Regions from separate parts of the Streptomyces sp. NPDC055239 genome, predicted to be linked through region 1. Evidence: riboswitches for the same ligand, from Rfam matches in the RefSeq annotation. Region 1 holds a riboswitch; each other region holds the start of a gene.
The links. Region 1 has a riboswitch for cobalamin ahead of ACWFRJ_RS09830 (prenyltransferase/squalene oxidase repeat-containing protein). Riboswitches for the same ligand answer to the same signal wherever they lie in the genome.

Region 1 (3,679 bases):
ACCCGCCTCGGTGGCGATCTCCGCGAGTATGTAGGCGTCGAGCGGCGCCTCGGGCGAGGTCTTGAGGATCACCGGGCACCCGGCGAGCAGCGCGGGCGCGAGCTTGGCCGCCGCGGTGAACTGCGGGACGTTCCACGGGACGACGGCCGCCACGACGCCGACCGGCTCGCGCCGGACGAGGATCTTGCCGAGTGCTCCGTCGCGCTCCTCCTCGTAGGTGAAGTTGCGCGCGACCGTGAGCGCCGAGTCCCAGACCATCATCGCGGCCAGGGCCTGCACCATCACGCTCGAGGTGTACGGGGTGCCGTTCTCGGAGCTGATGACGCGGGCGATCTCCTCGTGCCGTACCGCGAACGCGTCCTTGATCTTGGTGATGACCTCGATCCGCTCGTCGAGCGTCATCCGGGGCCAGGGCCCGTCCTCGAACGCCCTCCGCGCAGTGGCGACGGCCCGGTCGACATCGGCGGGCGCGGCGTGCGGCACCCGCGCGAAGACCCGGCCGGTGTGCGGCGAGATCACCTCGATGACGTCCTTGCCGAGGGGGTCCACCAGCTCCCCGCCGATGAACAGCTGTCCGTGTTCCACGAGCTCGGTCATGGCTGACTGCCTCCTGCGGGATTCCGCCTGCGCGGCACGCTTTCTGACACTGTTTCAGAACTGATACCAGTTCTAGTTCCAGTAGTCCACGGAGGGCAAGGCTCAAGTAGCCTGAGTGAACGGTCGACTTGGGCGATCATTGGAACTAGTTCTAGTTACGGACGAGAGAAGAAGAGGGCGCCCGATGACGCAGGTGACCGAACCGCAGGTGACCGAGCACGGCGGGGGCGTATGGAGCATCAAGGTCCCGATCCCCGACAACCCCCTGGGCTTCACCCTCGTCCATCTCCTGGACACCGACGCGGGCCCGGTCCTCATCGACACGGGCTGGGACGACCCCACGTCCTGGGACGCCCTCGCCACCGGCCTCGCCGCCTGCGGCACGTCCGTCGAAGCGGTGCACGGCGTCGTCATCACCCACCACCACCCCGACCACCACGGCCTCTCGGCCAAGGTCCGCGAGGCATCGGGCGCGTGGATCGCCATGCACGAGGCGGACGCGTCGGTCGTACGCCGCACGCGCACGGGGCCGCCCGCGCGCTGGTTCGACTACATGGTGGAGAAGCTGACGTCCGCAGGCGCCCCCGCCGAGCATCTGACACCGCTGCTCGCCGCCCGCGACGCTGGCCGCGCACCCCGCCTCCCGGGCATGGCCGCCGCGCTCCCCGACCGGGACATCACACCGGGCGAGCTGCTCGAACTGCCGGGGCGCAGGCTCCGCGCGATCTGGACCCCGGGTCACACCCCCGGCCACGTCTGCCTGCACCTGGAGGAGGAGCACCCGGCGCGACTGCCCGGACACGGCCGTCTGTTCTCCGGCGACCATCTGCTCCCCGGCATCACCCCGCACATCGGCCTCTACGAGGACCCCGACGACGACACCGTCACCGACCCCCTCGGCGACTACATCGACTCCCTGGAGCGCATCGGCCGCCTGGGCCCCGCCGAGGTCCTTCCCGCGCATCAGTACGCGTTCACGGACGCCCCGGCCCGGGTGCGGGAGATCCTGGCCCACCACGAGGAGCGTCTGACGGACCTGCTCGCCCTCCTCGCCAAGCCCCTCACCCCCTGGCAGCTCGCCGAGCAGATGGAGTGGAACCGCCCCTGGGCCGAGATCCGCTACGGCTCGCGGAACATCGCGGTCTCCGAGGCGGAGGCCCATGTGCGGCGCCTGGTGAAGCTGGGGCGGGCGGAGGCAGTGGGCAACGATCCGGTGCGGTACCGGGCGGTGTGACCTCGGGTCCCCCGGGGCGGGCACCCCGGGCCGGGCTCCCTACGGGCCGGTAGAGTGAGCCCGTCGTCATCATGCCCGTACGGGGGAAAGCCGGTGCGAATCCGGCGCTGACCCGCAGCCGTGAACCGCGTCAGCGGGTAGCCGGAATGCCCGGTACGGAGCATGACCGGCTCGCTTCATCGGGGCCCCCGATGAGTGGCACCGTCGAGGTATACGGAGCCGGAGCCGCCCGGTGCCCGTGCCCGCTACGTGCCCGTGCTGCCCCGCTCCCCGCAGGGAGAGGCACCCGCCGCATCATGAACGTTCGCCGCAGCGCAGCGGTCCTGGCCGCCGTCGCCGTGTTCGGTTCGGCCGCCGCCCCGGCCGCCTTCGCGGAGAGCCCGTCGCCGTCGCCGTCCGCCGCGCTTCCCTCCGGTCTCTACGGCGACTCGGACCCCAAGTTCGACGGCGTGTTCCGGCAGTCGTACGCGCTGCTCGCCCAGGACGCGGTCGGTGTGAAGCCCGCCGCGAAGTCCGTCGACTGGCTCACGGGCCAGCAGTGCTCGAGCGGCGGTTTCACCTCGTACCGCGCCGACGCGAGCGAGCCGTGCGACTCCAAGACCATGGTCGACAGCAACATGACGGCGTCCGCCGTGCAGGCGCTCGCCGCGCTCGGCGGTCAGGACAAGGCGGTCAAGAAGAGCGTCGGCTGGCTGAAGTCGGTGCAGAACCAGGACGGCGGCTGGGGCTACAGCCCCGGCATGGACTCCGACGCCAACTCCACCGGCATCGTGATCGGCGCGCTCGCCGCCGCGGGCGAGAAGCCGCAGTCGGTGAAGTCGCAGGACGGCAAGTCCGCGTACGACGCGCTGCCCGCCCTCTCGATGAGCTGCGAGAAGGACGGCGGAGCCTTCGGCCTCGCGGACGTCAAGACCGGCAAGCTCGCGCCGAACGCGGACGCCACGGCGGCGGGCGTACTCGGCGCCCACGGCAAGGGCCTGGTCGTGGACGAGGCGAAGAAGGAGGCCGCAGCCCCGAAGTGCGCGAAGGCCGACACCGCCGAGCAGGCGGCGTCGAACGGCACGGGCTACCTCCTGAAGACCCTCGCCAAGGGCGACGACCACCTGATGTCCTCGCTGCCCGGCGCCAAGAACATGCCCGACCTGGGCAACACCGCGGACTCCGTGCTCGCGCTCGCCGCGGCCGGCCAGCCGGAGCAGGCCAAGAAGTCGGCCGAGTGGCTGTCGAAGAACTCCGCGGAGTGGGCCAAGAAGTCAGGCCCCGCCGCCTACGCCCAGCTGATCTTCGCCGCCCACGCATCGGGCCTCGACCCGCGCGACTTCGGCGGCGCGGACCTGGTCAAGCAGCTGAACGCGACGGGTCCCGCCCCGCAGGCGACCGAGAAGGCCGCCGACGAGAAGAAGGACAGTGACGACGGCGGCGGCCTGAGCATCTGGTGGATCATCGGCGTCGGCATGGTCGCCGGTATCGGCATCGGCTTCCTGTACAGCGGCAACAAGAAGAAGCAGCAGCTGTGACGCGGGGTCGCGCGCGGTGGGGCCACCTGGTGGTGGGGGCGTTCGTCGCCGCCCTGCTCGGTGTCCTCGCCGCCGCCCCCGCCCAGGCCGCCGGTTACCGCTACTGGTCCTTCTGGGACCGGGACGGCTCCAAGTGGGCCTACGCGAGCCAGGGGCCCAGCACCGCACGGCCCGAAGACGGCGCCGTCCAGGGCTTCCGGTTCTCCGTGTCCGAGGACTCGCAGGACTCCGCGAAGCCGCGCGGCACCACTGGCGACACGGGCGACACCAGCACCGCCGCGGACTTCGCCGCCATCTGTGCCAAGACCCCCGCGAAGGACGGCCGCAAACG
Region 2 (3,679 bases), on a different contig from region 1:
ATGATCCGCTCGGCGATGCGCGTCGAGAGGGCACGCGCGGCGGGGGAGTCGAACGGCAGCTTCAACTGGAAGAAGACGTCCTGCAGACCCATGGCGCCCAGGCCCACCGGACGCCAGCGGGCGTTCGAGCGGCCGGCCTGCTCGGTCGGGTAGAAGTTGATGTCGACCACGCGGTCGAGGAAGGTGACGGCGGTGCGGACGGTCTCGTCGAGCCGCTCCCAGTCGATGTCACCGGCGGCCGTGTCCACGAAGGCGCCGAGGTTCACCGAGCCCAGGTTGCAGACGGCCGTCTCCCCGTCGTCCGTCACCTCCAGGATCTCCGTGCAGAGGTTGGAGGAGTGAACCGTGTGGCCGGGCTCCGCCGTCTGGTTGGCGGTGCGGTTGGCGGCGTCCTTGAAGGTCATCCAGCCGTTGCCGGTCTGCGCGAGGGTGCGCATCATGCGGCCGTACAGATCGCGGGCGGGGATGGTCTTGCGGGCGAGCCCGGCGGCCTCTGCCTTGCGGTAGGCGGCGTCGAACTCGTCGCCCCACAGGTCGACGAACTCCGGCACGTCGGCCGGAGAGAACAGCGACCAGTCCTTGTCGGCGGCGACCCGGCGCATGAACTCGTCCGGGATCCAGTGCGCGAGGTTCAGGTTGTGCGTACGCCGCTGGTCCTCACCCGTGTTGTCGCGCAGCTCCAGGAACTCCTCGATGTCGGAGTGCCAGGTCTCCAGGTAGACCGCGGCGGCGCCCTTGCGACGGCCGCCCTGGTTCACGGCGGCGACGGAGGCGTCCAGGGTCTTCAGGAACGGCACGATGCCGTTGGAGTGGCCGTTCGTGCCGCGGATCAGCGAACCGCGGGCGCGGATGCGGGAGTACGAGAGCCCGATGCCGCCCGCGTGCTTGGAGAGGCGCGCGACCTGGTGGTAGCGGTCGTAGATGGAGTCCAGCTCGTCCAGCGGGGAGTCGAGGAGGTAGCAGGAGGACATCTGCGGGTGCCGGGTGCCGGAGTTGAAGAGCGTCGGCGACGACGGCAGGTAGTCCAGGCGGCTCATCAGGCGGTACAGGGAGGCGACTTCGTCCACCGAGCGCGTGCTGCCGTCCTCCGCCAGGCCGCTCGCGACGCGCAGCATGAAGTGCTGCGGGGTCTCGATGACGTGCCGGGTGATCGGGTGGCGAAGGAGGTAGCGGCTGTGCAGGGTGCGCAGGCCGAAGTAGCCGAAGCGGAAGTCGGCGCCGTCTTCCAGTGCGGCCTCCACGAGACCGTCCAGACGGTCCGTGTGGTCGACGACGAACGCGGCGGTGCGGTCCGCGATCAGACCCTCGCGGTGTCCCACGGCGACCGAGTCGGAGAAGGAGCGCACGCCCTGCGACGCGGCCTCGTCCCGGATGCTGAGGCTCAGGAGCCTGGCAGCGAGCTGCGAGTACGTCGGGTCCTCGGAGATGAGCCCGGCGGCCGCCTCGGTCGCCAGCTCCCGCAGCTCCGCCAGATCCGCCCTGGCCGAACGGCCGCGCAGTGCGGCGGCGGCGACCCGGCCGGGGTCGGCGTCGGGGAGGTCGGTGGTGAGGTCGGTCAGGGTGCGCAGCAGCGCGGTTCCTGGGCCGTCGCCGGTCTGCTGACCAACGGTGGTCTGCTGACCGTCGGTGGTCTGCGCTGACGCAGGTTCGGCTGGCGCGATGGTCACGGAGCACTCCCTCGCTCGGCTCGGAACCTTGCGGAGGGGAGGAGTGACACACGGGCGCGCCGGGGCAGGGCTGCGCTCCGCGTCCACCAGCCCATTCCACGAGGCCCGGACGTCGTTGGCACCCGGACCGGTCGGAACGGGTGCGCTGTCGACAGGTCTTCGGACTCATGAGTACGACAAATGCGCACTCATACACCGTTGCGGGACAGTTCCGGACTTCCACCGGATTCCCCTGCGGCGACAACGAGCACGAGCATACATCTTGTGCTGGCTCTGGGCGGCAACCCCATATCTTGTGTCGGAGTGCACGACAGCGGGCCGCCGGATTCTTCCGGCGGCCCGCATGACGTACGTAGGGGAGAGGCTCAGTGCCCGCCCGGCGCCCCCGCCGTGGCCGGCGGAAGGTCCTTGACGACGCCGGGGTCGCCCGCGTCCGCCGTGTAGTCGCCGGGAGAGGTCTCGTCGATGCCGTCAGGCGCCTTGGCGGCGCGCAGGACGAACGTCATGACCACGGTGACCACCAGGTTCAGGACGAACGCCGTGAGGCCGATGTAGCCGATCTCGCCGATGCCGGGGATCTCGTCGGACGAGCCGCCGAAGTGCTTCTGCGTCGGTGAGGCGACACCGTACGCGGCGACCGTCCCGTAGACCATTCCGACAGCCCAGCCCGCGAGCAGCGCCCAGCGGTGGAACCAGCGGGTGAACAGGCCGCCGACCAGCGCGGGCATGGTCTGCAGGATCCAGATGCCGCCCAGGAGCTGGAAGTTGATCGCGACCGTCTTGTCCATGGTGAGGACGAAGACGAGCGCGCCCACCTTCACCAGGAGCGAGACCAGCTTGGAGACCTTCATCTCCTGTGCGGGCGTCGCGTCCGGCCTGAGGAAGTCCTTGTAGATGTTCCTGGTGAAGAGATTCGCTGCTGCGATCGACATGATGGCCGCGGGCACGAGGGCGCCGATGCCGATGGCGGCGAAGGCCACGCCGGTGAACCAGTCGGGGAACATGTTCTCGAACAGCTGCGGAATCGCCAGCTGCCCGTTCTCCACCTTGACCCCGGCCGCGATCGCCATGAAGCCGAGCAGTGCGAGCAGGCCCAGCATCAGCGAGTAGAGCGGCAGGATCGTGGTGTTGCGGCGGATCACGTTGCGGCTCTTGGAGGAGAGCGTCGCCGTGATCGAGTGCGGGTACATGAAGAGCGCGAGCGCGGAGCCGAGCGCGAGCGTGGCATAGGTCCACTGCCCGCCGGCGCCTGGTGCGAGGCCCGCGACGGGCTTGCCCGCCGCCTCGTTCGTCGCCGCGAACTTGTCGTTCGCCGCCCGGAAGATCTCGTCGAAGCCGCCGAGCTTGATCGGGATGTAGATGATCGCGACGACGATGACGAGGTAGATCAGGCCGTCCTTCACGAACGCGATCAGCGCGGGCGCGCGCAGACCCGACGAGTACGTGTACGCGGCGAGCACCGCGAACGCGATCAGGAGCGGCAGGTCCTTGATGAACCAGTTCGTGTCCGGACCGCCGCCGACGCCCATCACGTCGAGCACGGCCTGGATGCCGACGAGCTGGAGCGCGATGTACGGCATCGTGGCGAGGATGCCGGTGACCGCGACGGCGAGGGAGAGCCCCTTGGACCCGAAGCGTCCGCGCACGAAGTCGGACGTGGTCACGTATCCGTGCTTGTGGGAGACGGACCACAGGCGCGGCAGGAAGGTGAAGATCAGCGGGTAGACGAGGATCGTGTACGGCACGGCGAAGAAGCCGGCCGCGCCCGCGGCGTAGATCGCCGCCGGGACGGCCACGAACGTATAGGCCGTGTAGAGGTCGCCGCCGAGCAGGAACCACGTGACCCAGGTGCCGAACGACCGGCCGCCGAGGCCCCATTCGTCCAGGCTCTCGGTCTCGGCCTTGCGCCAGCGCGCGGCCAGGAAGCCCATCGCCGTGACGGCGACGAAGAAGAAGATGAAGACGGCGAGGGCGATGCCGTTGACGCCGCCCGTGTCCGCTGCGAGCTCGTT
Region 3 (3,679 bases), on a different contig from region 1:
GGCACAAGGACGCGCAGGGTTCCGTCGTAGCCGCGTCCGGCGAGCCCGGCCTGCAGCCGGGTCGCCCGGTCGAAGGCCCGCACGAACGCGGTGGCCCCCAGAGAGCCGAGGGAGCGCCAGGTGGCGGCCCGGGTGGTGTGGCCGAGCCGCGCGGCCTGCGCCTGCCGGATGCGGCTCATGGAGTCCAGGAGCAGGAAGCTCATCCGGTACATGACGAGGGCCACGTCCACGACCGGCGCCGGAACACCCGCCTTCACCAGGCGGGGCAGCAGATCCGACATCGGCGTGGTGAAGGCGAAAAGGAGGACGCCGAGCGAGGCCGCCGACGTGCGCAGGAGCAGACCGCCCGCCCTGGCGGGACCGCCGTCGGCGAGCGTGACGAACCCTTCGGTTCCGCCGAGTTGGACGATCAGGGTCAGGGCTCCGGTGACGCAGAAGCCGAGCGGTACGCGGTAGGCGCGCCACAGTTTACGCGGCGGCACACCGGCAGGCCCGAGCAGCACGGCGAGCGCCGCGATCAGCACCAGGGCGGCGCCGGGCCAGGGCGGCAGCGAGACGGCAAGGACAGTGAGGCCGAGCCCGAGGACAGCCTTGTCCACGGGGTGACGGCGGCGCCAGCGACTGCTGTGCGCCGCCGCGTCGATGGGCAGCACGCGGGCTCAGACCTGCTCGGTCTCGGGCCGGACGCCCTCCACGTCGCCGGACTGCTCCGCAGGTGCTGCCTGCGCCCGTGCCGTCTCCGCGCCCTGACGGCGCCCCTTGCGCACACCGAAGTAGTACGCGAGGACGCCCGCACCGAGTGCCGCCTGCAAGGCGAAGAGCGCCGACTCGATCTCCCCGGAAGGGGGTTCGTACAGCGGCGAGAACCAGGGCTCGTAGTCCGGCTTGATCTCGGTGATCGCGGTCTCGGCCTGGGCGTCCGCCCCGGCGAACGGTTCCTTCTCGTCGTCGCCGAGACCGAGCGCCACCGGCAGCACCGCGAGCGCGGCGACGATGACGAGGAGCACAATGTTGATCTTCGCGTTCCGGCTCATGCTCATCAGGCGCTGGCCCCCGTCTCGGTCTCCGTCTTCTTCGCCGCAGTCGTCGCGGTCGTCGCGGTCGCCGCCGCCTGCTTGCCCTGCAGCAGTACGCCGAGCCGCGTGAGTTCACCCTTGCTGGACTGCACGAGCAGCCGCATCACCAGGACGGTGAGAAGCCCCTCGCTGACGGCCAGGGGGATCTGCGTGACGGCGAAGATGCCGCCGAACTTGCCCAGAGCACCGAGGAATCCGCTGCTCGGGTCGGGGAACGCCAGGGCCAGCTGGACGCTGGTGACGCAGTACGTGGAGAGGTCGGCGACGAACGCGCCGAAGAACACGGCGACCATGAGCGGCACGTCGTACCGCTTCAGGAGCCGGTAGACGGCGTATCCGGCCCATGGCCCGACGATCGCCATGGAGAACACGTTGGCGCCCAGCGTGGTGAGCCCGCCGTGGGCGAGCAGCAGGGCCTGGAAGAGCAGCGTGATGGTGCCGAGCACCGCCATGATCGGCGGCCGGAACAGGATCGCGCCGAGCCCGGTGCCCGTCGGATGCGAGCAACTGCCCGTGACGGAAGGGATTTTCAGTGCGGAAAGGACAAAAGTGAAGGCTCCGGAGGCGCCCAGGAGCAGGGTGCTCTCCGGGTGCTCCTTGACCTCACGGGTCAAGGAGCGGACTCCGTGGACGACGAACGGCGCGGACGCTACGCTCCAGGCGATCGCGTGCGCCGGCGGGAGGAAACCCTCGGCAATGTGCATGGCTAAGCAGACCCTCTCCAGCACCTCGTGGATGGACAACGCGCCTTGGTCGGTCTCCTGGCTTACGGGTCATACCGACCGGACTCCGCCTTCCCGGATGCGTGTGCACCCAGTGGCTGCCGCGAGGGCTGGAGCCGGACTTCCCGATCACAGTGGCGAGGGCCGCACCGGCATCACACCGGATTTCCCGTTCACCAAGGCGTGGTGACCATAGTGCGCAACCGAGATTCCTGACAACTTGTGGGACGGCCGCGCCTGTGGGCGTACGCCCCTGGTCAGACCTCAGACCTCAGGAGTGCGTGAAGCCGGGCGGTCGCTTGTCGACGAAAGCGGCCATGCCCTCCTTCTGGTCCTCGGTCGCGAACACGGCATGGAAGAGGCGGCGTTCGAAGCGGACCCCCTCCGCGAGGGTCGTCTCGAACGCCCGGGACACGGCTTCCTTCGCCATCATCGCGACGGGCAGGGACATCCCCGCGACGGTCTCGGCGACGGCGAGGGCCTCGCCGACGAGTTCCCCCGCGGGCACCACGCGCGATACGAGTCCGGCCCGCTCCGCTTCCTCGGCGTCCATGGTGCGACCGGTCAGGCACATCTCCATGGCCTTGGCCTTGCCGACCGCGCGGGTCAGCCGCTGCGAGCCGCCGATGCCGGGGATGACCCCCAGTTTGATCTCGGGCTGACCGAAGACGGCGGTATCGGCGGCCAGCAGGATGTCGCACAGCATCGCCAGCTCGCAGCCACCACCGAGCGCGTACCCGGAGACGGCCGCGACCGTCGGCGTGCGCAGCGAGCCGAGCCTGTCCCAGGCGGCGAACCAGTCGCTGAGGTACATGTCCATGTAGCTCCGGGGCCGCATCTCCTTGATGTCGGCCCCGGCGGCGAACGCCTTCGGCGATCCGGTCAGGACGACGCAGCCGACGTCCGGGTCCCGATCCAGTTCCGCCGTCGCGGCGACGATCTCGTTCATCACCTGAAGGTTGAGGGCGTTGAGAGCCTTGGGCCGGTCGAGCGTGAGAAGTGCGGTACGGCCCTTTCGTTCGATGCGGATCGTCTCGTACGACGCTGAGGTCGTCTCGTACGGCTCTGTTGTCATGCGCTGTCCCCGTCCCCTGCCGTGTGCTGTCTGATGGTGTTGACGATCCCGGAGAAGTCCTGGTCCGATCCGGCGCCTTCCGCGTAGGCGGCATACAACTCGGCTGCCTTCACACCGAGTTGTGCATGGATTCCACTGGCCTCGATTGCGCTGGCCGCGAGTCCCAGGTCCTTGGCCATCAGTGGGGCGGCGAATCCGGGTCGGTAGCCGCGGTTGGCTGGGCTGGCCGGAACGGGCCCCGGCACCGGGCAGTTGACGGTCAGGGCCCAGCACTGCCCGGAGGCGGTGGAGGCCACGTCGAACAGGGCCTGGTGGGACAGGCCCAGGCTCTCGCCCAGGACGAACGCCTCGCTCACCGCGATCATCGAGACGCCGAGGATCATGTTGTTGCAGATCTTCGCCGCCTGTCCGGCGCCGGGTCCGCCGCAGTGCACCGCCTTGTTCCCCATGATCGTCAGGAGCGGGTCCGCCTCGGCGAACTCGGCATCGCCGCCGCCCGCCATGAAGGTGAGCGTGCCTGCGTCGGCGCCCACCACTCCCCCGCTGACCGGGGCGTCGAGGGCCCGCATCCCGGCCGCCGTCGCGGCCGTGTGTGCGCTGCGCGCGTCGGCCACGTCGATGGTCGAGCAGTCGATGAACAGCGTGCCAGGCCGGGCGGCGGCAAGGAGCCCCTCCTCCTGGTAGAGGCTAAGGACGTGCCGCCCGGCAGGCAGCATGGTGATCACCACGTCCGCCACGGCGGCGGCGTCCGTCGACGATCCGGCGGCCACCACGCCGTTCTCGACCGCCTCGGCGAGCAGTTCGGG
Region 4 (3,679 bases), on a different contig from region 1:
GTGGGCGCGTTGCCGACGGCTATGACCGCGCCTTCCATCCGGTCGCGCCACAGTTCGAGGGCGGCGGCGCTGCGGGTGGTGCCGAGCTCGGCGGCCAGAGCGGGCACCGACGGGTCGGACAGGGTGCACACCACGTCGTTGTCCGCGGGCAGCCGCTTGCGGGTGACGCCGCTCGCGACCATGGCCACGTCGCACAGGATGGGGGCGCCCGCGCGCAGGGCCTCGCGGGCCCGGGCCACCACGTCCGGGGTGAAAGCGAGGTCGCGTACGAGGTCGACCATGCCGCAGGCGTGGATCATGCGGACCGCGACCTGGCTCACGTCGGCGGGCAGGCCCGACAGATCCGCCTCCGCGCGGATCGTGGCGAAGGACTGGCGGTAGATCGCCGGTCCGTCCTTCTCGTACTGATGCACAGTGCGTTCGCTCTCTTGATAGGGCATGGGGCAGTCAAGTGTTGCAGAGTTGTTCATGTGTTCATGTGTTGTCAGCCGCGGGTAGCGGCCACGGCGGCGGCGAGTGCTGCACCCGGGCTGCCCGTGTTGCCCGGAATGCTCGCAGGAGCGTCCCGTTTCTCGCCGTGTACGCGGGAGATCTGATGTCCGTCGGGGGTGGCGACGACGTCGACCCACTCCCCGTGGGGATGTCCGCACCGGCGCTCGCACCCGGACCAGTACACGGGCAGGGCCCCGACAGGTCCCAACGAGGCTTGCGCCGTGGCGCGTACGTCGTCCAGAGCCTTGGCGCAGCCGGGCCGGCCGATACAGGCACCCACTCCCGTCCAGGGGGAGTCGGGCGCGGTGATGAGGCCGGCGGCCCCCAGATCCGCCAGAAGTCGTGCGGCCTCTGACCGTTCGACTCCCGGCACGACGACTCCGCGCCAGGGGGTCAGCCGCAGTTCGCCGCTGCCGTGCTCGCGGGCGGTGTCCGTCAGCGTCTGCCATGAGGGCGCGCTGACGCTTCCCAGCGGCAGGCCGATGGACAGCGCGGCCTTGTCGGGGGGGCCGGGTACGACGCCGATGGCGGGCCCGACCGCGTCCTGGGGGAGCGGCCCTGTGGTGGGAGTGACGCGGAAACCGGCCTCCCGCAGGCGGTGCAGGACCGCGTCGAGGAGAGGACCGACGCCGCCGGGCAGATCCGTCACCCGCCAGGCACCCGCGTCGGGCGCCTGCTCCAGGAAGGTCTCGGCCGCGACGAGGGCGGCCCGCGGTGCCTGCGCGGCCGCGATCAGGACGGCGTCGCGCGCCGGTCCGATCCGCAGCAGAGCCTCGTCCTCGCCCCGCGCCGTCAGGGTCACATCACCGCCGAGGGCGGCCACGTCGCCGCGACCGTCGTCGAGGGCGAACAAGAACCGGCCGGACAGGGCGGTGGCCCGGTCGCTGGCGCACAGCAGCTCGTCCAGGGCAGACAGCCACGGACGGATGTCCCGCTCACCCAGACCGTCGAGCCCCGAGAGCGGGGAGGCCACCACATTGCGCACCCGCTCGTGGCGTTCGGAGGGCAAAAGCCCCGATTCGCCAAGCAGACAAGCCAGTTCGCTCCCGCGGTCCGCGCGAAGACCGCGCAGCTGCACATTGCCGCGCGATGTGAGATGCAACTCGCCATCTCCAAGGCGCTCGGCCAGATCCCGCAGCACGTCTGCCTGCCCCACGCTCAGGAGGCCGCCCGGAACGCGGACGCGGGCCAGCGCCCCGTCGTCCGCCCGGTGCAGCCGAAGCGTCCCGGGGCAGGAGTCACCGCGGTCGCGGGCAGACTCGTCTCCCGGGAGTGCTGGCGGGGGGACCGATGGGGGCATGGCGGCGAGCATACCGACCTATCGCAGCAGGTCCGCCTGCCCCCCGGTAGTTGCCCGGCCCTTAGTATTCCTAGCGACGGGCCAACCGGCCCGTCGTCGCCACAGACGGCGACAAGGGGAGGAAGCCCGGTGTGAATCCGGCGCGGTCCCGCCACTGTGAGCCCGGTCCTGGTGCCGGGTGAGTCAGGAACTCCCTTCCCCGAGCTCTCGTCCGCTCGAGCAGGGGAGACGCCATCGACACCACCCGGGGCGTGGACACCCCGAGGAAGGCCCGACGCCGCATGATCCTGCTCCTGTCGACGTCCGACACCGACCTGCTCAGCGCCCGCGCCGCAGGCGGACCGATCGCCTACCGCTACGCGAACCCCTCCCGGCTCCCGCTCGAGGACCTTCCGCAGCTCCTGGACGGCGCCGACCTGGTCGTCGTACGTCTGCTCGGCGGTGTGCGCGCCTGGCAGGACGGCCTCGACCAAGTCCTCGCCACCGGACGTCCCGTGGTCGTCCTCACCGGCGAACAGGCCCCCGACGCCCAGCTGATGGCCGCATCGACGGTCCCCATCGGCCTCGCAGCCGAGGCCCACGCCTACCTGGCGCACGGCGGCCCCGACAACCTGGAGCAGCTGGCCCGGTTCCTCTCCGACACCGTCCTGCTGACCGGGCACGGCTTCGAACCGCCCGCCCCCGCACCCTCGTGGGGCCCGCTGGAGCGCACCGCCCGTCAGGTCGAGGGACCGACCGTCGCGGTGCTCTACTACCGCGCCCACCACATGAGCGGCAACACCGCCTTCATCGAGGCCCTGTGCCGCGCCGTCGAGGACGCAGGAGCCCGCCCGCTGCCGCTGTACGTCGCCTCGCTGCGCACCCCCGAACCCGAACTCATCGCGGAACTGGGCGCCGCCGACGCGATCGTGACCACGGTCCTCGCGGCAGGCGGCACACGCCCCGCCGAAGCCTCTGCGGGCGGCGACGACGAGTCCTGGGACGCCGGAGCCCTCAGCGGCCTCGACGTACCCATCCTCCAGGCGCTCTGCCTCACCAGCTCGCGCAGCGACTGGGAGGACAACGACGAGGGCGTATCGCCGCTGGACGCGGCGAGCCAGATCGCGGTCCCCGAGTTCGACGGCCGGCTGATCACGGTGCCGTTCTCCTTCAAGGAGATCGACGAGGACGGACTTCCCGCGTACGTCGCCGACGCCGAGCGCGCGACCCGCGTGGCCGGTATCGCCGTCAGGCACGCACGGCTGCGCCACATCCCGGCCGCCGACAAGCGCATCGCGCTCGTTCTGTCCGCGTACCCGACCAAGCACTCCCGGATCGGCAACGCCGTCGGCCTCGACACCCCCGCGAGCGCCGTCTCCCTGCTGCGCCGACTCCAGGCCGAGGGATACGACTTCGGTACGGACGAGGTGCCGGGCCTTGTCTCCGGCGACGGCGACGAGCTGATCTACGCCCTGATCGAGGCAGGCGGCCACGACCAGGAGTGGCTCACCGACGAGCAGTTGGCCCGCAACCCCGTCCGCATCCCGGCGGCCGACTACCGCCGCTGGTACGCCACTCTCCCCGCCGAGCTCCGCGAGTCCGTGGAGCAGCACTGGGGCCCCGCCCCCGGCGAGATGTTCGTGGACCGGTCGAGCAATCCCGAGGGCGACATCGTCCTGGCCGCCCTGCGCCGCGGCAACCTGCTCATCCTCATCCAGCCGCCGCGCGGCTTCGGCGAGAACCCGATCGCGATCTACCACGACCCCGATCTGCCGCCCTCGCACCACTACTTGGCCGCCTACCGCTGGATCGCCGCCTCCGCCGACGACAACGGCTTCGGCGCCGACGCGATGATCCACCTCGGCAAGCACGGCAACCTCGAATGGCTGCCCGGCAAGAACGCGGGCC

Region 2: linked by a shared signal. The riboswitch ahead of ACWFRJ_RS19240 (ribonucleoside-diphosphate reductase subunit alpha) and the one ahead of ACWFRJ_RS09830 (prenyltransferase/squalene oxidase repeat-containing protein) in region 1 are both predicted to bind cobalamin.
Region 3: linked by a shared signal. The riboswitch ahead of ACWFRJ_RS22630 (energy-coupling factor ABC transporter permease) and the one ahead of ACWFRJ_RS09830 (prenyltransferase/squalene oxidase repeat-containing protein) in region 1 are both predicted to bind cobalamin.
Region 4: linked by a shared signal. The riboswitch ahead of cobN (cobaltochelatase subunit CobN) and the one ahead of ACWFRJ_RS09830 (prenyltransferase/squalene oxidase repeat-containing protein) in region 1 are both predicted to bind cobalamin.

Annotation. Positions count from the first base shown of each region.
Region 1 covers NZ_JBSGRD010000002.1:816,768-820,446, reverse strand. The annotation lists gene ACWFRJ_RS09840 (aldehyde dehydrogenase) at 1-597, opposite strand, end outside; gene ACWFRJ_RS09835 (MBL fold metallo-hydrolase) at 782-1,831, shown strand; cobalamin riboswitch at 1,871-2,020, shown strand; gene ACWFRJ_RS09830 (prenyltransferase/squalene oxidase repeat-containing protein) at 2,128-3,348, shown strand; gene ACWFRJ_RS09825 (SCO2322 family protein) at 3,345-3,679, shown strand, end outside.
Region 2 covers NZ_JBSGRD010000005.1:221,732-225,410, reverse strand. The annotation lists gene ACWFRJ_RS19240 (ribonucleoside-diphosphate reductase subunit alpha) at 1-1,667, opposite strand, end outside; cobalamin riboswitch at 1,801-1,924, opposite strand; gene mctP (monocarboxylate uptake permease MctP) at 2,033-3,679, opposite strand, start outside; gene ACWFRJ_RS19230 (DUF3311 domain-containing protein) at 3,679-3,679, opposite strand, start outside.
Region 3 covers NZ_JBSGRD010000007.1:47,528-51,206, reverse strand. The annotation lists gene cbiQ (cobalt ECF transporter T component CbiQ) at 1-653, opposite strand, end outside; gene ACWFRJ_RS22635 (energy-coupling factor ABC transporter substrate-binding protein) at 660-1,034, opposite strand; gene ACWFRJ_RS22630 (energy-coupling factor ABC transporter permease) at 1,040-1,780, opposite strand; cobalamin riboswitch at 1,811-2,008, opposite strand; gene ACWFRJ_RS22625 (enoyl-CoA hydratase) at 2,070-2,873, opposite strand; gene mmsB (3-hydroxyisobutyrate dehydrogenase) at 2,870-3,679, opposite strand, start outside.
Region 4 covers NZ_JBSGRD010000020.1:90,331-94,009, forward strand. The annotation lists gene ACWFRJ_RS41280 (precorrin-8X methylmutase) at 1-413, opposite strand, end outside; gene cobG (precorrin-3B synthase) at 485-1,804, opposite strand; cobalamin riboswitch at 1,873-2,004, shown strand; gene cobN (cobaltochelatase subunit CobN) at 2,074-3,679, shown strand, end outside.